Regions from separate parts of the Undibacterium sp. YM2 genome, predicted to be linked through region 1. Evidence: riboswitches for the same ligand, from Rfam matches in the RefSeq annotation. Region 1 holds a riboswitch; the other holds the start of a gene.
What was found. Region 1 has a riboswitch for glycine ahead of gcvT (glycine cleavage system aminomethyltransferase GcvT). Riboswitches for the same ligand answer to the same signal wherever they lie in the genome.
Positions count from the first base shown of each region.

Region 1 (7,678 bases):
ACTTCATCGTGCATGAACCCAGCGGTATCATGGTGCGGTCCAGCGCCAGATCTTTGTCAGCGAGGCTGCGCAGGTAACGCAGCATTTCATGTTCTGCGTGATAGCGGTTGAAGGTTGGGTGCGTCAGATAAGTCGTGCCACGTGTCAGTGCCGCAGGATAGGCATCATTGACGCCTGCTTCTATCGCTGCAAAATCTGGCGCTGTAGTTACGCCGCTTGCCTTGGCAAAAATCGCCCACAGGGCTTCAACATCGGCACGTGTCACTGTTTCATCCAGAGAAACGCCGACCTGTGTTGCGCTGATCTGGCGCAGGTTGTAGCCAGCAGCTTCAGCAGCCTGATGGTATGCCGCCGCATTGGCGACATTGACTGTCAGAGTGTCAAAATAAGTGGTGTTCGCGATAGTCAGACCTTGTTGCTTGAGGCCGCCAGCCAGAACACCAGTCAGACGGTGTACGCGCAAGGCGATCTGGCGCAAGCCTGCAGGGCCGTGATAAACAGCATACATGGAAGCAATCACTGCCAGCAACACCTGAGCGGTACAGATATTCGATGTGGCTTTTTCGCGGCGGATATGCTGTTCACGTGTTTGCAGGGCCAGGCGATAAGCCTTGTTACCTTGCGCATCAATCGTCACGCCAACCAGACGACCTGGCATGCTGCGTTTGAATGCATCGCGTGTACCCATATAACCTGCGTGCGGGCCACCAAAACCCAGCGGTACGCCAAAACGCTGGCTGTTACCAACAACAACGTCAGCACCCCACTCGCCTGGGGAAGCGATCAGTGTCAGTGCCAGCAAATCGGCAGCAGCGATAACCATTGCACCCTTGGCATGCAAGGCTGCCGCATATTCGCGGTAATCAACGATGGAACCATCAACGCCCGGGTATTGCAGCAAGACGCCAAAGCAATCATTGTCCAGCGCTTCATTACCAGCGCAGGTACGCACTTCTATGCCCAGCGGCTTGGCGCGGGTTTCTATGATTTCTCGGGTTTGTGGCAAGACATCGGCAGCGACATAAAACACATTGGATTTGGATTTGCCTACGCGCTGTATCAGCGTCATGGCTTCAGCTGCAGCCGTGCCTTCGTCAAGCATCGATGCATTGGCGATGTCCATGCCAGTCAGGTCAGTGATGACTTGCTGGAAGTTCAGGATTGCTTCCAGGCGGCCCTGGGAAATCTCTGGCTGGTATGGTGTGTAAGCGGTATACCAGCCAGGGTTTTCAAAGATATTGCGCAGGATAACGCCCGGCGTATGCGTGTTGTAATAACCCTGACCGATCAAAGACTTCAGTACACGGTTTTTTGACGCCAATGCCTTCAAGGTGGCCAGTGCTTCCTGTTCGGACTTGGCTTCTGTGAATTGCGCCAGTGGCAGCACATCGTGACGACGGATATTGGCCGGGACGATGGCATCAATCAGGGCTGTGCGGTCAGCATAGCCCAGGGTTTTCAGCATGGCGGCTTGTTCTGCTTCAGAAGGGCCGATATGGCGAGCGATGAAAGCGTCGTGCGCTTCCAGTTGGGTCAGTGAAGGACGGGTCATGGTATATGGGGTACAGAAGAGTAACGTGGAATATCAGGTGTAGCTATGCAGGGCAAACCGCATTCAGGCAAATCCATATTAAAAGAGGCAGCAACAAGGCCACCTCTTTTAATTACATCATCAAGCGATGTTCTTGGCGTAAGCTTCGGCAGTCAACAAAGCATCGACATCAGCAATATTTGCTGGTTTCAGTTTGAACAGCCATGCAGAAAAAGCGTCAGCATTGATGGACTCTGGTGCATCTGCCAGTTCTTCATTGATGGCGACAACTTCACCAGTCACTGGTGCATAGATATCGCCCGCTGCTTTGACGGATTCAACCACTGCGCAATCCTTGCCAGCTTCAAGTGCTGTGCCAACTTTAGGCAAGTCAACGAAAACGATATCGCCCAAAGCATCTTGAGCGAACTCAGTAATGCCGACAGTGATAGTACCGTCTGCTTCAGTGCGTACCCATTCGTGGGATGTCGTGTATTTCAGGTCTGCTGGTACGTTCATGATGGGCTCCAGATAAGTAAATTGTTTTAAATGATGGTCTTTAATAAGCAGGACAACTTGCTAATATAATTATGCAGCCAGGATTTTGCCGTTACGGACGAAAGGCAGCTTGACTACAGACGCCGCCAATTGCTTGTCACGGATAACAACATGCACAGTATCGCCTACAGACACGCCCATAGGCAAACGTGCCAGTGCAATTGCCTGTTCCATGGTCGGGCTGAAAGTACCGCTGGTGATTTCGCCTTCACCTTGTGCGCATACTACTTTTTGATGGGCGCGCAGGATGCCGCCTTTTTCACGCAGGATCAATCCCAGGAACTGGGCATTCTGGCCTTGTGTTTGCAGTGCTTGCTTGCCAACGAAATCACGTTCACTGACCAGGTCTATGGTCCATGCCAGGCCAGCATCGAGCGGGTTGACTGTTTCATCCATGTCCTGGCCATACAGATTCATGCCAGCTTCCAGACGCAGGGTGTCACGCGCACCAAGGCCAGCAGGTTTGACGCCTGCCGCTGCCAGGGCATTCCACAAATCCGTGACGCGGTCAGCAGAAACAGCGATCTCGAAACCGTCTTCACCGGTATAGCCAGTGCGTGCCACCATGACTTCACCAAAGGAAGTATCAGCCACGATAACGGCATTGAAGGGTTTGATCTCTGCACTGGCTGCCTTGGTTTCTGGCAAGACTTCCCATGCTTTGGCGCGGGCATTCGGGCCCTGCACTGCTACCAGGGCAAAGGCATTCGCGCCATCACGGCGCTGGGTAATAGTCAGGCCGCTATTGGTTTCTGCATTGCGGGCATTCATCCAGGCGATGTCTTTTTCTGCCGTGCCAGCATTGACGACGAGGCGGAACCAGTTTTCGTTGAAGAAATAAATGATGAGGTCGTCGATGACCGTGCCTTCAGGCTTCAGCATGCAGGAATACAGGGCCTTGCCCGCAACCTGCAATTTATCGACATTATTGGCAACCAGGCCACGCAGGAAGCTGCGGACATTCTCACCCTGCAAATCAACGACACACATATGGGATACATCAAACATGCCGCAATCAGTGCGCACTGCATGATGTTCTTCGATTTGGGAACCATAGTTGACAGGCATGTCCCAGCCGCCAAAATCAACCATTTTTGCACCAGCCGCACGATGGGCTGCATTGAGGGGAGTTGCCTTGAGTGATGTCGCTGCTTGCGTCATGAGTGCCTCATTACCAGATTGCCAGATTGAAGGGACGAACAAACGCATGCCGACGAATAACCGCCGCATGCGCTGAAATCGCATACCCCTCTGTCCTGGTACCTGAGAGATTACGGGAGCCATGTATGTTTGCTGCCCGCGCGCACCTTCGGTGGGTAGTACGGCGAATATTTATAAGAATAAACGTATCTGCCGCTACCGCTCTCCAGAGTTGGGGCAACTTTTAACTACCCCGTTGATCGGTCCTTTTGCCTGAGAGTTTTTTGGGTATTAGCCCCTTCGGCGGCGACTTTCGTCACGCTCTCCCGATCAAGTAGCGCGATTATATAAGGCTTGCAAGGGCTTGGATAGTTGAGCGTGGAAATATTTACACAAAAGCCTATGGAATAGTTAAAAAATGAATAAAACGACAAGTAACGACAAATATAGCAAGTTTGCGAGCAACAAAACCACTTATGCAACTTACTTGAAACTTACGCGAAACTTACTATGACAGCCTGACAAACAAAACCGCAATCAACCAGACCACTACCTGTTTTGACGCTCATCTCTGTATTAATTTGTAACTATTGTTTGAAGAGGAAACAATCACGAGAATGATCAGCATCCCTTGTTACTCTAGGTTCGCATTTTATTTCTATAGTGCAAATATTCGCTTCACCAAATTGAAAGCCAACCCGGATTTCTTGATTCAAAAGAGATCAGTTGTGCAGATGTTTTGGTAAGCGAATTTTTTTTAACTAACGAAACAAAAACCCGGAGGGAAAATGAATAACAAGAAATTGAAATTGATCGCCTTTGCCATCATTGCAGCGTCTGGCAGTGCAGCTAATGTTTTTGCAGCAGACTGGCCCTCGGGCTTTTCTAAATGTGCCGATGAAGGCGGCACCTGCAAAGTAGGCGACAAAGCACTGCAGGTATCATTTGGATTGAAAGATAAATGGGTCATCAAATCCCTGTCGGGTAATGTCAGTTGTACAGCAGCCACCTTTGGCGTGGCAGCAACAGCCGACACCAAAGAAAATGTGCCGTTGGCCCAGCTGGCACGCCAGATACTGGCGGCGGCAGTGGCTCAAATGATGGCTCAGGTTCAGGCACTGGCACAGGAACCGCGCCAGCCGGACACAGTGGCGGCTTTGCCGGGCTGGTCACTGGTGGTGGTACAGTTGCCGCTGTAGCAGTCACGACTGCGGCACAAATGCAGGCAGCAATTGATGCCTACAATGGCACTGGTGGCCTGGTGATACGCTATAACGGCATGTTTGATTTCCGCACTATTCCTGATGCATGCACACAATGGAAAAAAGCCAAAGGTGCGATAGTCGAAATCAAGAATAAGGGCAATATCACGATAGAAGGCAGCAATGGCTCTGCGGCCAATTTTGGTATTGCCGTCAAGGGTGGCGCGACCAATGTGATTATTCGCAATATGACCATAGGCCTGCTGCCTGGCTCTATCGATGCCATAGGCATTGAAGGCCAGAGCGGCAAATTCCCTGGCTATGTCTGGATAGACCACAACACCCTGTTCAGCTCACTTGCCGAATGCCCGGGCGCGGGTGACCTGGAGTTTGATGGCCTGGTGGATAACAAGGCAGGTGCGCATCACATCACCTACTCTTATAACTACATCCATGATCATCACAAAGTAGGCCTGATCGGTTCTAGCGACAGCGATGCAAGTGACCGCTACATCACCTTCCATCACAATTATTATAAAAACGTAGGCTCACGCCTGCCCCTGCAGCGTGGTGGTTATACCCATATCTATAATAATCTGTATAGCGATATCAAAACCTCGGGCATCAATGTGCGCATGCAGGGCTATTCCCTGATCGAAAGCAATTACTTCGAAAATTCACAAAACCCCGTCACCTCACGCGACAGTGATGTGCTTGGCTATTGGGAATTGCGCAACAATAATATCAAGACGCCTGCCGACTTCAACACTTATGGCATCAATTGGGTAGCGAGTGATTCCAAGCCCAGCCGTGATGCAACAGACTGGGTAACGACATCGCATTTACCAGTTGGCATACCGTATAGCTATACACCAGATGCACCTGCCTGTCTCAAGCAAAAACTGCCTGCGGTCGCGGGTGCTGGCACTTCTCTGGCAAAACTGAGTTGTAAATAAATCTGACTATATCTTGATTAAGTCTGATTAAGTCCGATTGAGTCGGCACCTACTGGGCGGCAATCATGCCGTCCAGTTTTTTGTCTAATCATGACGACGATGTTCCTGATTGAGTAAAGGAAGATAAAGCGTAGCCGCACCTCGCCCTGCATAAAATTCTTTCAACTGCCTCAGTTCTGAAAGATAGCGACTCCAGAATGAATTCCATTTCTTGATTTTTCTGGGAGAAGGCACACGCAGCTTCCAGTGCACACAAATGCTCTCCTTGCCACAATGCGGACAAAAAAAGGCCGGAATATTCTGATCCTTGCGCTGCAACTTCTTACAGTCAAGACAGGCAAAAGTACGATTACTCATTATTTTTAAAAACCGTCAAAAAAACATTTCAAATAGTATTGTTGAGGCTTTTGATTTCATTAATTATTTCGCTCTTAATGTCAGCGTACTAGTAGCGTGAGCAGCAACATCCTTATCACTCAAATACTGCGGCACATAAGTCCCAGCCGCAAAGCCTTTGGCCTGATCATTGTAATGCGCATCAAACAACACCCCGCTCTGCCCTACCGGGTTGATACCTAAAGCTTTTGAGGCATCGGCAAAATCGATCAGGCGCCGTGTCGATGGGCCATATACCACATCCCATGGTGCAGGACCTATTGCTGCCGCCAGATTATTTGGCACTTCACGCCCGCCAGCAACTTCAAACGGGCCGATGTTGAATATCTTGTCCAGCGGCTTTTGTTGGGAAAGCGGATGCTTGTGTGTCAGGGTGTGTGCCTTGGCCCAGGTCCATTGCTTGCTGTCGGTACCAAACGTCTTTTGCAGATGTGCGATGCTGTCGCGCCAGGCCAGTGCCAGGATATCGTCGCGAGTTTCTATCGATGCTGTTGAACGATTATCCCACCACGGAGAATTCGCGTCTGCCAACAGGCGTGGCAAAGCATCATCGAGTGCGCGGGTACGCAAGAGATTCTTGAACTGGACTTCGCCCACTTCATCTGCCATTGCCGCATAGATGATCTGGTACAGCAATTGGCTGAAGATGGTGGGTGCTGTGCTATTCGCCTGGTAGCTGCCATCCCATTTTTCCAGTTGTTCCAGCAGTCGCTTGCCATCTGCATCCTTTACTTGCTTGCGCAAAATCGGCAATATGGATGGCAAAATCTGCGCAGCATAAGCTGTCTTGTTATCAAGCTGTAGCGCCTGGCTGTTTTTGGTATTCCACTTGACGCCTGGTTGCGAAAGCACGGCTTCAAGACGTCGCGCACGCTCCTTCAGATTGTAATAACCTGGGATGGCAAAATCAGCTGATGGCAAAGGCTGCTGGTTGGCAGAGACGATAAACCCACGGGCAGGATTGACTTCATGCGGGTTATCGGCAAAATCAGTAAAGCCGGGTTTATCAGCTTCTGCCGTACTGCCATCAAGGATGAAGGCCGGATTCACATCAGTTGGCCGCTTGACCAGTTTCGCCGCCGCCCACCAGGCGATATCGCCTTGCGCATTTGCCCAGACCACATTCAAGCCAGGCGCATGGATATTGCTGGCAGCATGGGCCGCGATGTCTTTTGTGCTGGCACGGTTCAATTCATAAAAGGCATCAAGCACGGGGTTTTCAGTTTCCAGAAATGCCCACCACATGGCGATGGGTTTGGCCGTCATATCGTCACCCCAGGCCTGACGGAAGGCATCGCTGATGATGGGACCATGAGGAGATGTCCGCAATTGCAGTTTAACTGCTGTTGCGCCTTTGACCTTGATGACTTCTTCGCGGCTCTGCATATCCACCCATTGCCCCTTGACCCAGACTTGATTGGGATTTTGCGGGTTGATTTTTTCAGCAATAAAATCAACATCATCATTCTGGAACATGGTCAGCGTCCAGCCAAAGTTCTGGTTATGGCCGAGTAAAGCAAAGGGATTGAGCGCCTGGTGATGACCATATAATTCAAAGCCCGGCATTTTGAGATGGGCTTCATACCAGACTGCGGGTGCCGAGTAAGCGATGTGCGGATCACCTGCCAGCAGGGGTTTGCCACTCGCAGTATTTTTGCCAGCGACTACCCAGGCATTGCTACCCTCGAACTGTGGCAAGCCAAATTCTTCCATGACTTGTTGGCTCGTCGTTGCGATGCGGTTCATCCTGTCCCAGTCTGCCGCGCTCAATTGCAGAGGCTTGATGACGCCCTCGGGGTGCCAGGAAAAATCAAAAATACGCAGATAATCTGCACCCAGCTTGTCACGTATCTGCGTCAATACTGGCTCCGAACGGAAAGCCGCAGCAAAGCTGT
Region 1 is NZ_AP018441.1:3,614,853-3,622,530, forward strand. Features, by position in the region: gene gcvP (aminomethyl-transferring glycine dehydrogenase) at 1-1,552, opposite strand, end outside; gene gcvH (glycine cleavage system protein GcvH) at 1,673-2,050, opposite strand; gene gcvT (glycine cleavage system aminomethyltransferase GcvT) at 2,120-3,250, opposite strand; glycine riboswitch at 3,331-3,469, opposite strand; glycine riboswitch at 3,481-3,568, opposite strand; gene UNDYM_RS16375 (hypothetical protein) at 4,018-4,428, shown strand; gene UNDYM_RS16380 (polysaccharide lyase family 1 protein) at 4,449-5,387, shown strand; gene UNDYM_RS16385 (hypothetical protein) at 5,472-5,744, opposite strand; gene UNDYM_RS16390 (penicillin acylase family protein) at 5,808-7,678, opposite strand, start outside.

Region 2 (7,678 bases), 450 kb from region 1:
GCTGCTTTCTTGGGTTTACATCAATATTAAAGCCTGATTTTTGTCTTTTGCAGTGTAGATCAAGACGGGCAAATAACCAGAAGATATGTGGCGCAGACAAAATTTCATTGCACAAAAAGAACGCTTTCCTGTTTCCCTTTCTTGCCTGCTCTACAATATGGCTCAATGTCACCACTACTGTATCTATGCGCTTAGCTCCTGCCTGCCTCTTGTCCGTTTTACCCTTGCTACCTGCTTTTGCTTTCGCACAGGCCAGTTTGCCGACGACTGTTGAAGCAGCATTCAGCAGAACAAATGTGCCGGTCCAGGCATTCAGCGCAATCGTCATGCCTGCCAACGGAGGCCAGCCAGTCTTGTTGCAAGCCGCAGACCGGCCCATGAACCCGGCATCGGCGATGAAGCTGGCGACGACTATCGTAGGGTTAGAAGAACTGGGGCCGACCTTTCGCTGGAAAACGCAGATACTGGCGGACAAGAGCAGCAAAAAAGACATCTACACTGGCAACCTCTACCTGCGTGGTGGCGGTGAGCCCAACCTGACGATAGAAAAACTGGGCAGCATGTTGCGTAGCCTGCGCAACCAGGGCTTGCGCCGCCTGCGTGGTGACATCATTCTTGACCGCAGCTATTTCCAGCCTGAGCGGCCAGACATAGGTGCAGCACAATTCGATGAATTCCCCGATGCTTATTACAACGTCATACCCGATGCACTGCTGGTCAACAGCAACCTCAGCAGCATCTCTCTGGAATCAACGACGGACAAGATAGAGGCGCGCCTGAACACGCCACTGGACAAGGTCAAGATCGTCAATCACCTGCACTTCAATGAGCTGCCCTGCTCTGCCTGGGAGACCGAGTGGCAGCCGCCTGTGATAGAGACTGTCAACAACATGGCGGAAGATCCCGAGACAGATAATCCAAACGCGCCAGCCAGTAAAAAACCACTGCGTCAGACCACCAAAGCCGGGCTGGAAATCACGCTCAACGGCGGTTTTCCCAAGCGCTGCAAGATCACGAACAATATCAATATCCTGGACCGCAACCAATACCTTGCGCACCTGATACGCGCGCTGTGGCAAGAGATGGGCGGTACCTGGCAGGGCGAAGTGCGCGATGGCAAGACACCCGCCTCGGTGACGGTATTGGCAGAGCGCCAGTCCGAGCCACTGGCAGACATACTTCGCATCATCAACAAGCAATCTGACAATGTCATGGCGCGCATGCTGTACCTGACTCTGGGTGCAGAATACGCCAACAAGCAGGGCATGACTAACCTGCAGGCAGCGGACGCACGCATACGCCAATGGTTGTTCAGGCAGGGTATCAACGATGCGGGGCTGGTGCTGGAAAATGGTTCCGGCCTTTCACGAATTGAACGTATCAGCCCACAACAAATGGCGGGTTTATTGCAGGCGGCCGCCCGCAGCAACTGGTATGCAGAATTTGCCAGCAGCCTGCCGGTGGCCTCCATGGATGGCACCATGCGCCGTCGCCTCAAAGGTGGGCCGGCAGAATTGCGCGCCCGCATCAAGACCGGCACCTTGAAAGATGTGGTGGCGATTGCCGGTTATGTACGGGATATCAATGACCAGCAATGGATAGTCGCGGCGATGATCAATCATGATGAAGCCATCAAGGCAAAAGCTGCGTTGGACGAATTGATTACATGGGTGGCGGCAGGTCGCCCATAAATTTCACTACGATCCACTGCGCCTATTTGGTTTTGACCGGCTTGTCATTTGCCACGACATACTTCTGTGTATCAGCATCAAACACCAGCTTCTTCTTGCCCTTTTGTGCGGTGATGACGAAGTCATAGGTGTTGGTGCGCTCGCCCGCACTGTCGGTCATGCGGCTGATCTGGCGGTAACCGTAAGTTTTACCTGCAAATTCGACGATGAGCGGGCCGGGTGCGGCGATGCCGGGGGCGAGTTCCCACTTCGCCAGGTAGTCATAGCAATGCGGCGGGTCTTGTTCGTTTTCATGCAGGTGCAGGCGTGGGTGCTTGCCTTTGCCGGGGCGCATCATGCTTTCACATTCAGGGCCACTCTCTACATGCTTGACCAGATCGACATCCTGGTCTTTGTCAAACAATGGGGTGATCTTGTCTGCTTCTATGCGCAACAGGCGCAGCCAGACATGGACTTCGTTTTTTTCTACATGGCTGTGTTCTATCGCCATGGCAAAGTCACCTGGAAATAATTCCACCATGCTGGTCTTGCTGATGCGACCGTTGGCAGCCAGCCATTCAACCACATCCTGACGATTGGTTAGTGACCAGGCTTCACCACGGCGTTTGAACCAGTAAGCGGCAATCAAATTGGGCAAACCCGATGCCAGTGGCTCGCCCTTGACCAGCAGGACTGCCGTATCTGCATCGAGTTTTTGTACATGCAGGGCATGCATGCGCAATGCCAGTTGGGTTGTCGTGGGAATCGACGCTGGCAACTCTGCCTTTAGTTGCGGTGTCCTGATGATGTCTTTGTCGTCATTGATATCCCAGCCCTTGAACACCAGGCGCATGAGATCACGCTGCTCCAGTGTTTGCACTGACTCATTACGGGCGCAGGCCACCAGCATGCACAGGGATAGCATGAGTACTGCGTAAGCAGGGGAGTAAATGAAGCGCCAGGTTAATTGCACAAGGGAAATTCTTCTCGATGAGGCAGTCTGGATTTTAACTGATAGGCAGTGATTGAAGGTTGTTTGATGGACTAAGTATGGCTTTAGCCCACTCACCCAGGCCAGAAGAACACAAAGCCCCTACTCTCCATTCTTGAACCGCCTCACAGCCTCATCCCGCCTGGCGATGAGCTTGTCCCCCTTGGCCTGCATGCCCAGCGCGAAGTATGACTGCGCCAGGGCTTCGAGAGTGTAGATATCCCATTCATTGCCATTTGCCATGCTCTTTTCCAACAGGGCGATGGCTTGCTTGTGGTTGTTCTTTTTGGCGTACAGCAGGGCCAGTTCATTGACCAGTAACTGATATGGCTGGCTGTTGAGGCCGCGCTCAAACCAGGTGCGGGCACCTTCCTGGTCTTCGCGATAAATGGCGATGCCGCGGTAATAGCAAAGACGTGATTTCAAATCATCGACCAGTATTTCATCGCCGGTGGTTTTTCTGATGTTGCCGATGAAGGTCTCCATCTCAGAAAAAGAACCGCCCCACTGCGGCAACAATTTGCTCAGGTAGGCATATACCGGTGAATACAGGGTGGGGTCATTTTGCAGGGCGATTTTCAGCAATGCATCATCACCGTCTTTGATACTGAGTGCCCTGTTACTGGTGATCAACTCACCTGCACAGATACTGCATGATTTTATTTTTTCATTGGCTTTCGTCAGATCGACTCTTGCCAGGCTGGATAATTGATGAAACTCAGCAAACTGTTTTTTGCTGGTCTCAGCAGCCAGTTTATCACCGCGGGCATCCCATGCCTGCTGTTGCAAGAACATGCCACGTGCGAGAGAAGCATAGCCATACGTGCTGGATTTTAGCCAGGTATCAAACTGCTTTTGAAAGTCTTTGTCCAGACGCGACAAAGTAGCAAAGCGTTTATACAGGGTATTTGATTTAAGCCTGCCAGCCTTGTTTTGTGCAAAAGCACTATCGAGTGCAATGTCCAGCTTTTTGAATTCGCCGCGCCATAACATGCCCACCAGGATGTTTTGTTCATGTTCTTCATCGGCATAATTGCTGCCCAGTTTTTGCAGTTCAGGATTTTCTGCTGAGCTTTTTAACCATACTGCCTGATGTAATTCAGTATTCCCGGCATCGCGGAAAGACTGGTGCCAGATTTCTTGAAAGCCCTCTTGCGCCATGCTGTTCTTACGGGCGACATACCATACTGTGGTCATGCCCCAGTATGAATAGAATCTCTCCATATCCCTGGGAAAAGGATGGAAGTAGGCTTTATAGCTGAGCAAGTCCTTGTCATTTTTTTGCCCGACGACCTTATAGGGCATGAAGCGGCTTTCCACCATTTTTTGCAGCAGTTGCGTCAGCGCAGAATCAGACAGCCATGCGCTCTCCTTCACTTTTTCATTCGCCGCAATTGGTGTAGCCGGTTTGGTTTGTGCCTGAACCTGCGTAGCAGCAGAACTCAATACCATGGCGCAGGCAAGGCCAAGTTTGCTCAAGGTTGAAACTTCTTTTAGACGGGACTTGCTGGATAAATGATCAGGCATGGATGACAACTCAGATTTTTGTATACCTATCATAGCCCGACAGACCGGCAAACGCCAAGCGTGCTTGCGCATGTGGGATGCAAATCACAGATTCAATCAAAACAAAAAAATAATCCTATTGACATCAAAAATGATTTGCAAATGGATAATGTGTGCACTATGCTCATTTCTACAACTTGCACAACAGGTTGAGCACAGCACACCAAACAATATCGGGAGAGACTGCCAAATAAAGATTGTGGCAGCGCCGAAGGAGCAACCGCCCCGGAAACTCTCAGGCAAAAGGACCGTTATTGTTTTCAAACTCTGAAGAGCGGCTGGATTGCGTCACCCAGCACACCGAAGGAGCAAGCATTGCCGCCTTACCCATGGCAGCAGGCGAAATCTCTCAGGTCCAGGACAGAGGGGGTATCCGTTGCGTAACAGCGCACGGACATCCCTTTGACGTCTGGAGTCTGCTTACCATGAAATTCATCCATTTGAACGGTGACACTGTCACCGCGATGGCGGCCGCCTGCGCGCTGTCCATCTATAAAACCGGGTTTTACACTGATTGCAAAACCGAGTTCAAAAACATGAACGACGCTCAACAAACAGCCCGCCTTGATGGCCCTTGCTACAAAGATGATCTCAGTATCACCTCAATCACTACAATCACCACCAGCCTTCTGCACTCGCACGATATGCGACCGCAGTGCAGCCACATCCACTGTTGACGCTGAACAGCGCAATTTCTTTTTCATAAAAATTCTGGTTATAGAGTTCTGAAGCGCTCTATAAGCGGATCCCCTATTCCCGTTTGCGCGGGAATGCTGTCCGGCATGCTCAGCCATGCCATGTTTCAAGCCGCCCGGTCCGCTTGAGTGGGCGAGCTATTGTCTCAAGCAAGTCTAAAACCAACCAAGGAGTAATTCATCATGCATTTTCACCCTGTTTCAAGACTCAAAAAATCCACCCTGGCTGCTTTGATTGTCAGCATCAGTTGCGCTGTCGCCAGCCCTGCATTACTGGCACAAAATGTCGCCAGCGATATTGGCGGAACAAGCGATCAGGCACGCCTGGTCAGCGCTGCTGCACAACGCGATTTTGCCGAGTTTGTGCAATTCAATGTGCAGCGTCGCGGCGGTACCCTGCCATCTGAATTCCCGCTCGAAGTCAATGATGTGCAAGACCTCAAGGACGCCAAGATAGGCTATGGTTTTCCAGTCTATAGCGTGCCGCCACAAGATGTCATGACAGGTCGCGGTGATTTGCGCAGCATGGCAAAAGCGACCGGCGAATGGCGCTTTGTGATCACCCTCAATGACACACCGATAGGCCTGGCAACCCTGCGGCAAAACAATGGGCGCTGGGGCGTCACTTCGTATGGTGGCGCAGTGCTGGCCAAGGATGTCGATGCAGCAATTGCGGCGCATGGCAACAGCACACGCTCCAACCTGCGCTTTATCCGCGTGTATCAGGCCATGTCGGATTTTCTGGAAGTAGTCTCACCTGCCGATGCTCGTGCCCGCTTTGCGCCCTTGCAAGCCGCCCGCCAGAATTTGCTGCTGCAACAGCGCAGTGAAAAACTCGGCACACAAGCCGGCAACCATGGTTTGCTCGAGCAAAGCGACATCCTTGAACCTTTGCGCGTCAGCGTCAAGCGCAATATCGACAGCTTTCGCTAAGCCAGAATCCAGTTGAATATACCTACAATAAATACGGAGATATCATGAAAAAAAATCTGTTAAAGCTCATACTCGTCTTGGGAGCAATGCTGGGCATAACCAGCGCTTACGCGCAATACCGTGCATTGAATGTACCGCTGGTCACGCAAGAACACAGCCAGTGGTGCTGGGCAGGCAGCAGCAAGGCCTTGCTGAGTTTTTATAATCAAAATCCCAGCCAGTGCCAGATCGTGAACTGGGCTTATGGCCTGAACTACGCCTGCGGCAATACCAACTTTAACTGGAACAGCAACGCCAATCAGCCCAACTCCATGTATGGCAGTGGTGGCAGCGTGCAAAACATTCTGGCACATTGGGGTGTGCCAAATACAGCCTATAACTATGCATCGTCATGGAATACGGTGGTCAACGACATCAATGCCAACCGCCCTTTCGTCATCCGCTATGGCTGGACCAATGGCGGCGGCCACATCATGGTCGGTACTGGCTATGAAGTGTATAACGGCACCAACTATATCTACATCATGAATCCATGGCCAGGTGAAGGCAAAACCTACCGGACGTATGGTTCTGCCGTGTCCGACTATGATCATCAGTGGACGCATACGCAGCGCATGAATATCAGTGGGTGATCACCCATGATCTTGTTGTAATGTAGCTTATGTAACAGGCAGGCGGGAGCTCGTGCATTCACCACCTCCGGCCTGCTGATCCCATGGAGTACAACTTTCTGCTGGTGTGTCATGAGACGCATACTTTACAATGCGCGCATGAGTACTTCTTTTTCCTGCCGCCCCCATTGCGCCGCCTGCTGCATAGCACCATCCATCACCAGCCCCATACCTGGCATGCCGGATGGCAAACCCGCGGGCGTGCCCTGCATACAACTGGATGAAAATCTGGCTTGCAAGATTTTTGGCCTGGCCAGCCGCCCTGCAGTTTGTTCAGGCTTACGGGCGTCGGTGGAAATGTGTGGGGATAAGCGGGAAACCGCAATGCTGTGGCTGACCCGGCTCGAAGAGGCAACTCAGCCATCCTGAAAATGCCGCTTGAGAAATCAACATACCAGGCAGAGTAAGTAAAATGCCGGTAGCGCTTACGCACTACCGGCATCCTAGCTTAGCTATGTACAACTATACAGCTACAATGCAGCTAGCATACAGCATTTATTTCGCCCAGTGAATCATGCCACGCAGTGCTGGCACATTACCTTCGCAATGTTGTTCAAAACGCAGGTCTATGGATGTCAATTCACCCAGAGCATAACTGACATTATCGACGACAAACCAGCCTGTCAGTTTGTTGCAACCACGGCCATTGCCTGACCAGTCCATACCACCGCGCACTGGATTATGGAACGGGTAGCGCTGCAGGTCTGCGTAGTAGCCAGGTTTCAATTGCGACAATGAGTTCATGCCGACAAAATTACCCCACCAGCCGCCTGCACCGATACGCCATGCTGCGGTCAGGTTGGATATTGAAGTGAAACTGGTCGTAGCTGGTGTCAACAATTGCGTGCGGCCACCACCTATGTAGTCACCACTGTCGCTGACGAGATAGATAAAGTTACCTGCTGGTGGTACGAAGGAGTCAGCAGGTTTCCACAGGTTGGCCGGTACAGGAATTTGCGGTCCTGGCGGTGTCGTTGTGTCATTCGCTACCCAGTGCAACTGGCCACGCAAAGGAACAGTGCTGCCATCACAATACTGTTCAAAACGCAGATCCACTGCTGTCAGGGTGGCGCCACTGTAACTGATCTTGTCTACTGCAAACCAGCCATTCAGATTATTACAACCACGCCCGTCTCCAGACCAGTCCAGGCC
Region 2 is NZ_AP018441.1:4,061,276-4,068,953, forward strand. Features, by position in the region: gene UNDYM_RS18205 (hypothetical protein) at 1-328, opposite strand, end outside; gene dacB (D-alanyl-D-alanine carboxypeptidase/D-alanyl-D-alanine-endopeptidase) at 327-1,691, shown strand; gene UNDYM_RS18215 (hypothetical protein) at 1,714-2,595, opposite strand; gene UNDYM_RS18220 (M48 family metallopeptidase) at 2,764-4,188, opposite strand; glycine riboswitch at 4,392-4,488, shown strand; gene UNDYM_RS18225 (hypothetical protein) at 4,653-4,904, shown strand; gene UNDYM_RS18230 (hypothetical protein) at 5,106-5,855, shown strand; gene UNDYM_RS18235 (C39 family peptidase) at 5,900-6,487, shown strand; gene UNDYM_RS18240 (YkgJ family cysteine cluster protein) at 6,626-6,895, shown strand; gene UNDYM_RS18245 (hypothetical protein) at 7,022-7,678, opposite strand, start outside.
Region 2: another riboswitch for glycine. It lies ahead of UNDYM_RS18225 (hypothetical protein); the one in region 1 lies ahead of gcvT (glycine cleavage system aminomethyltransferase GcvT).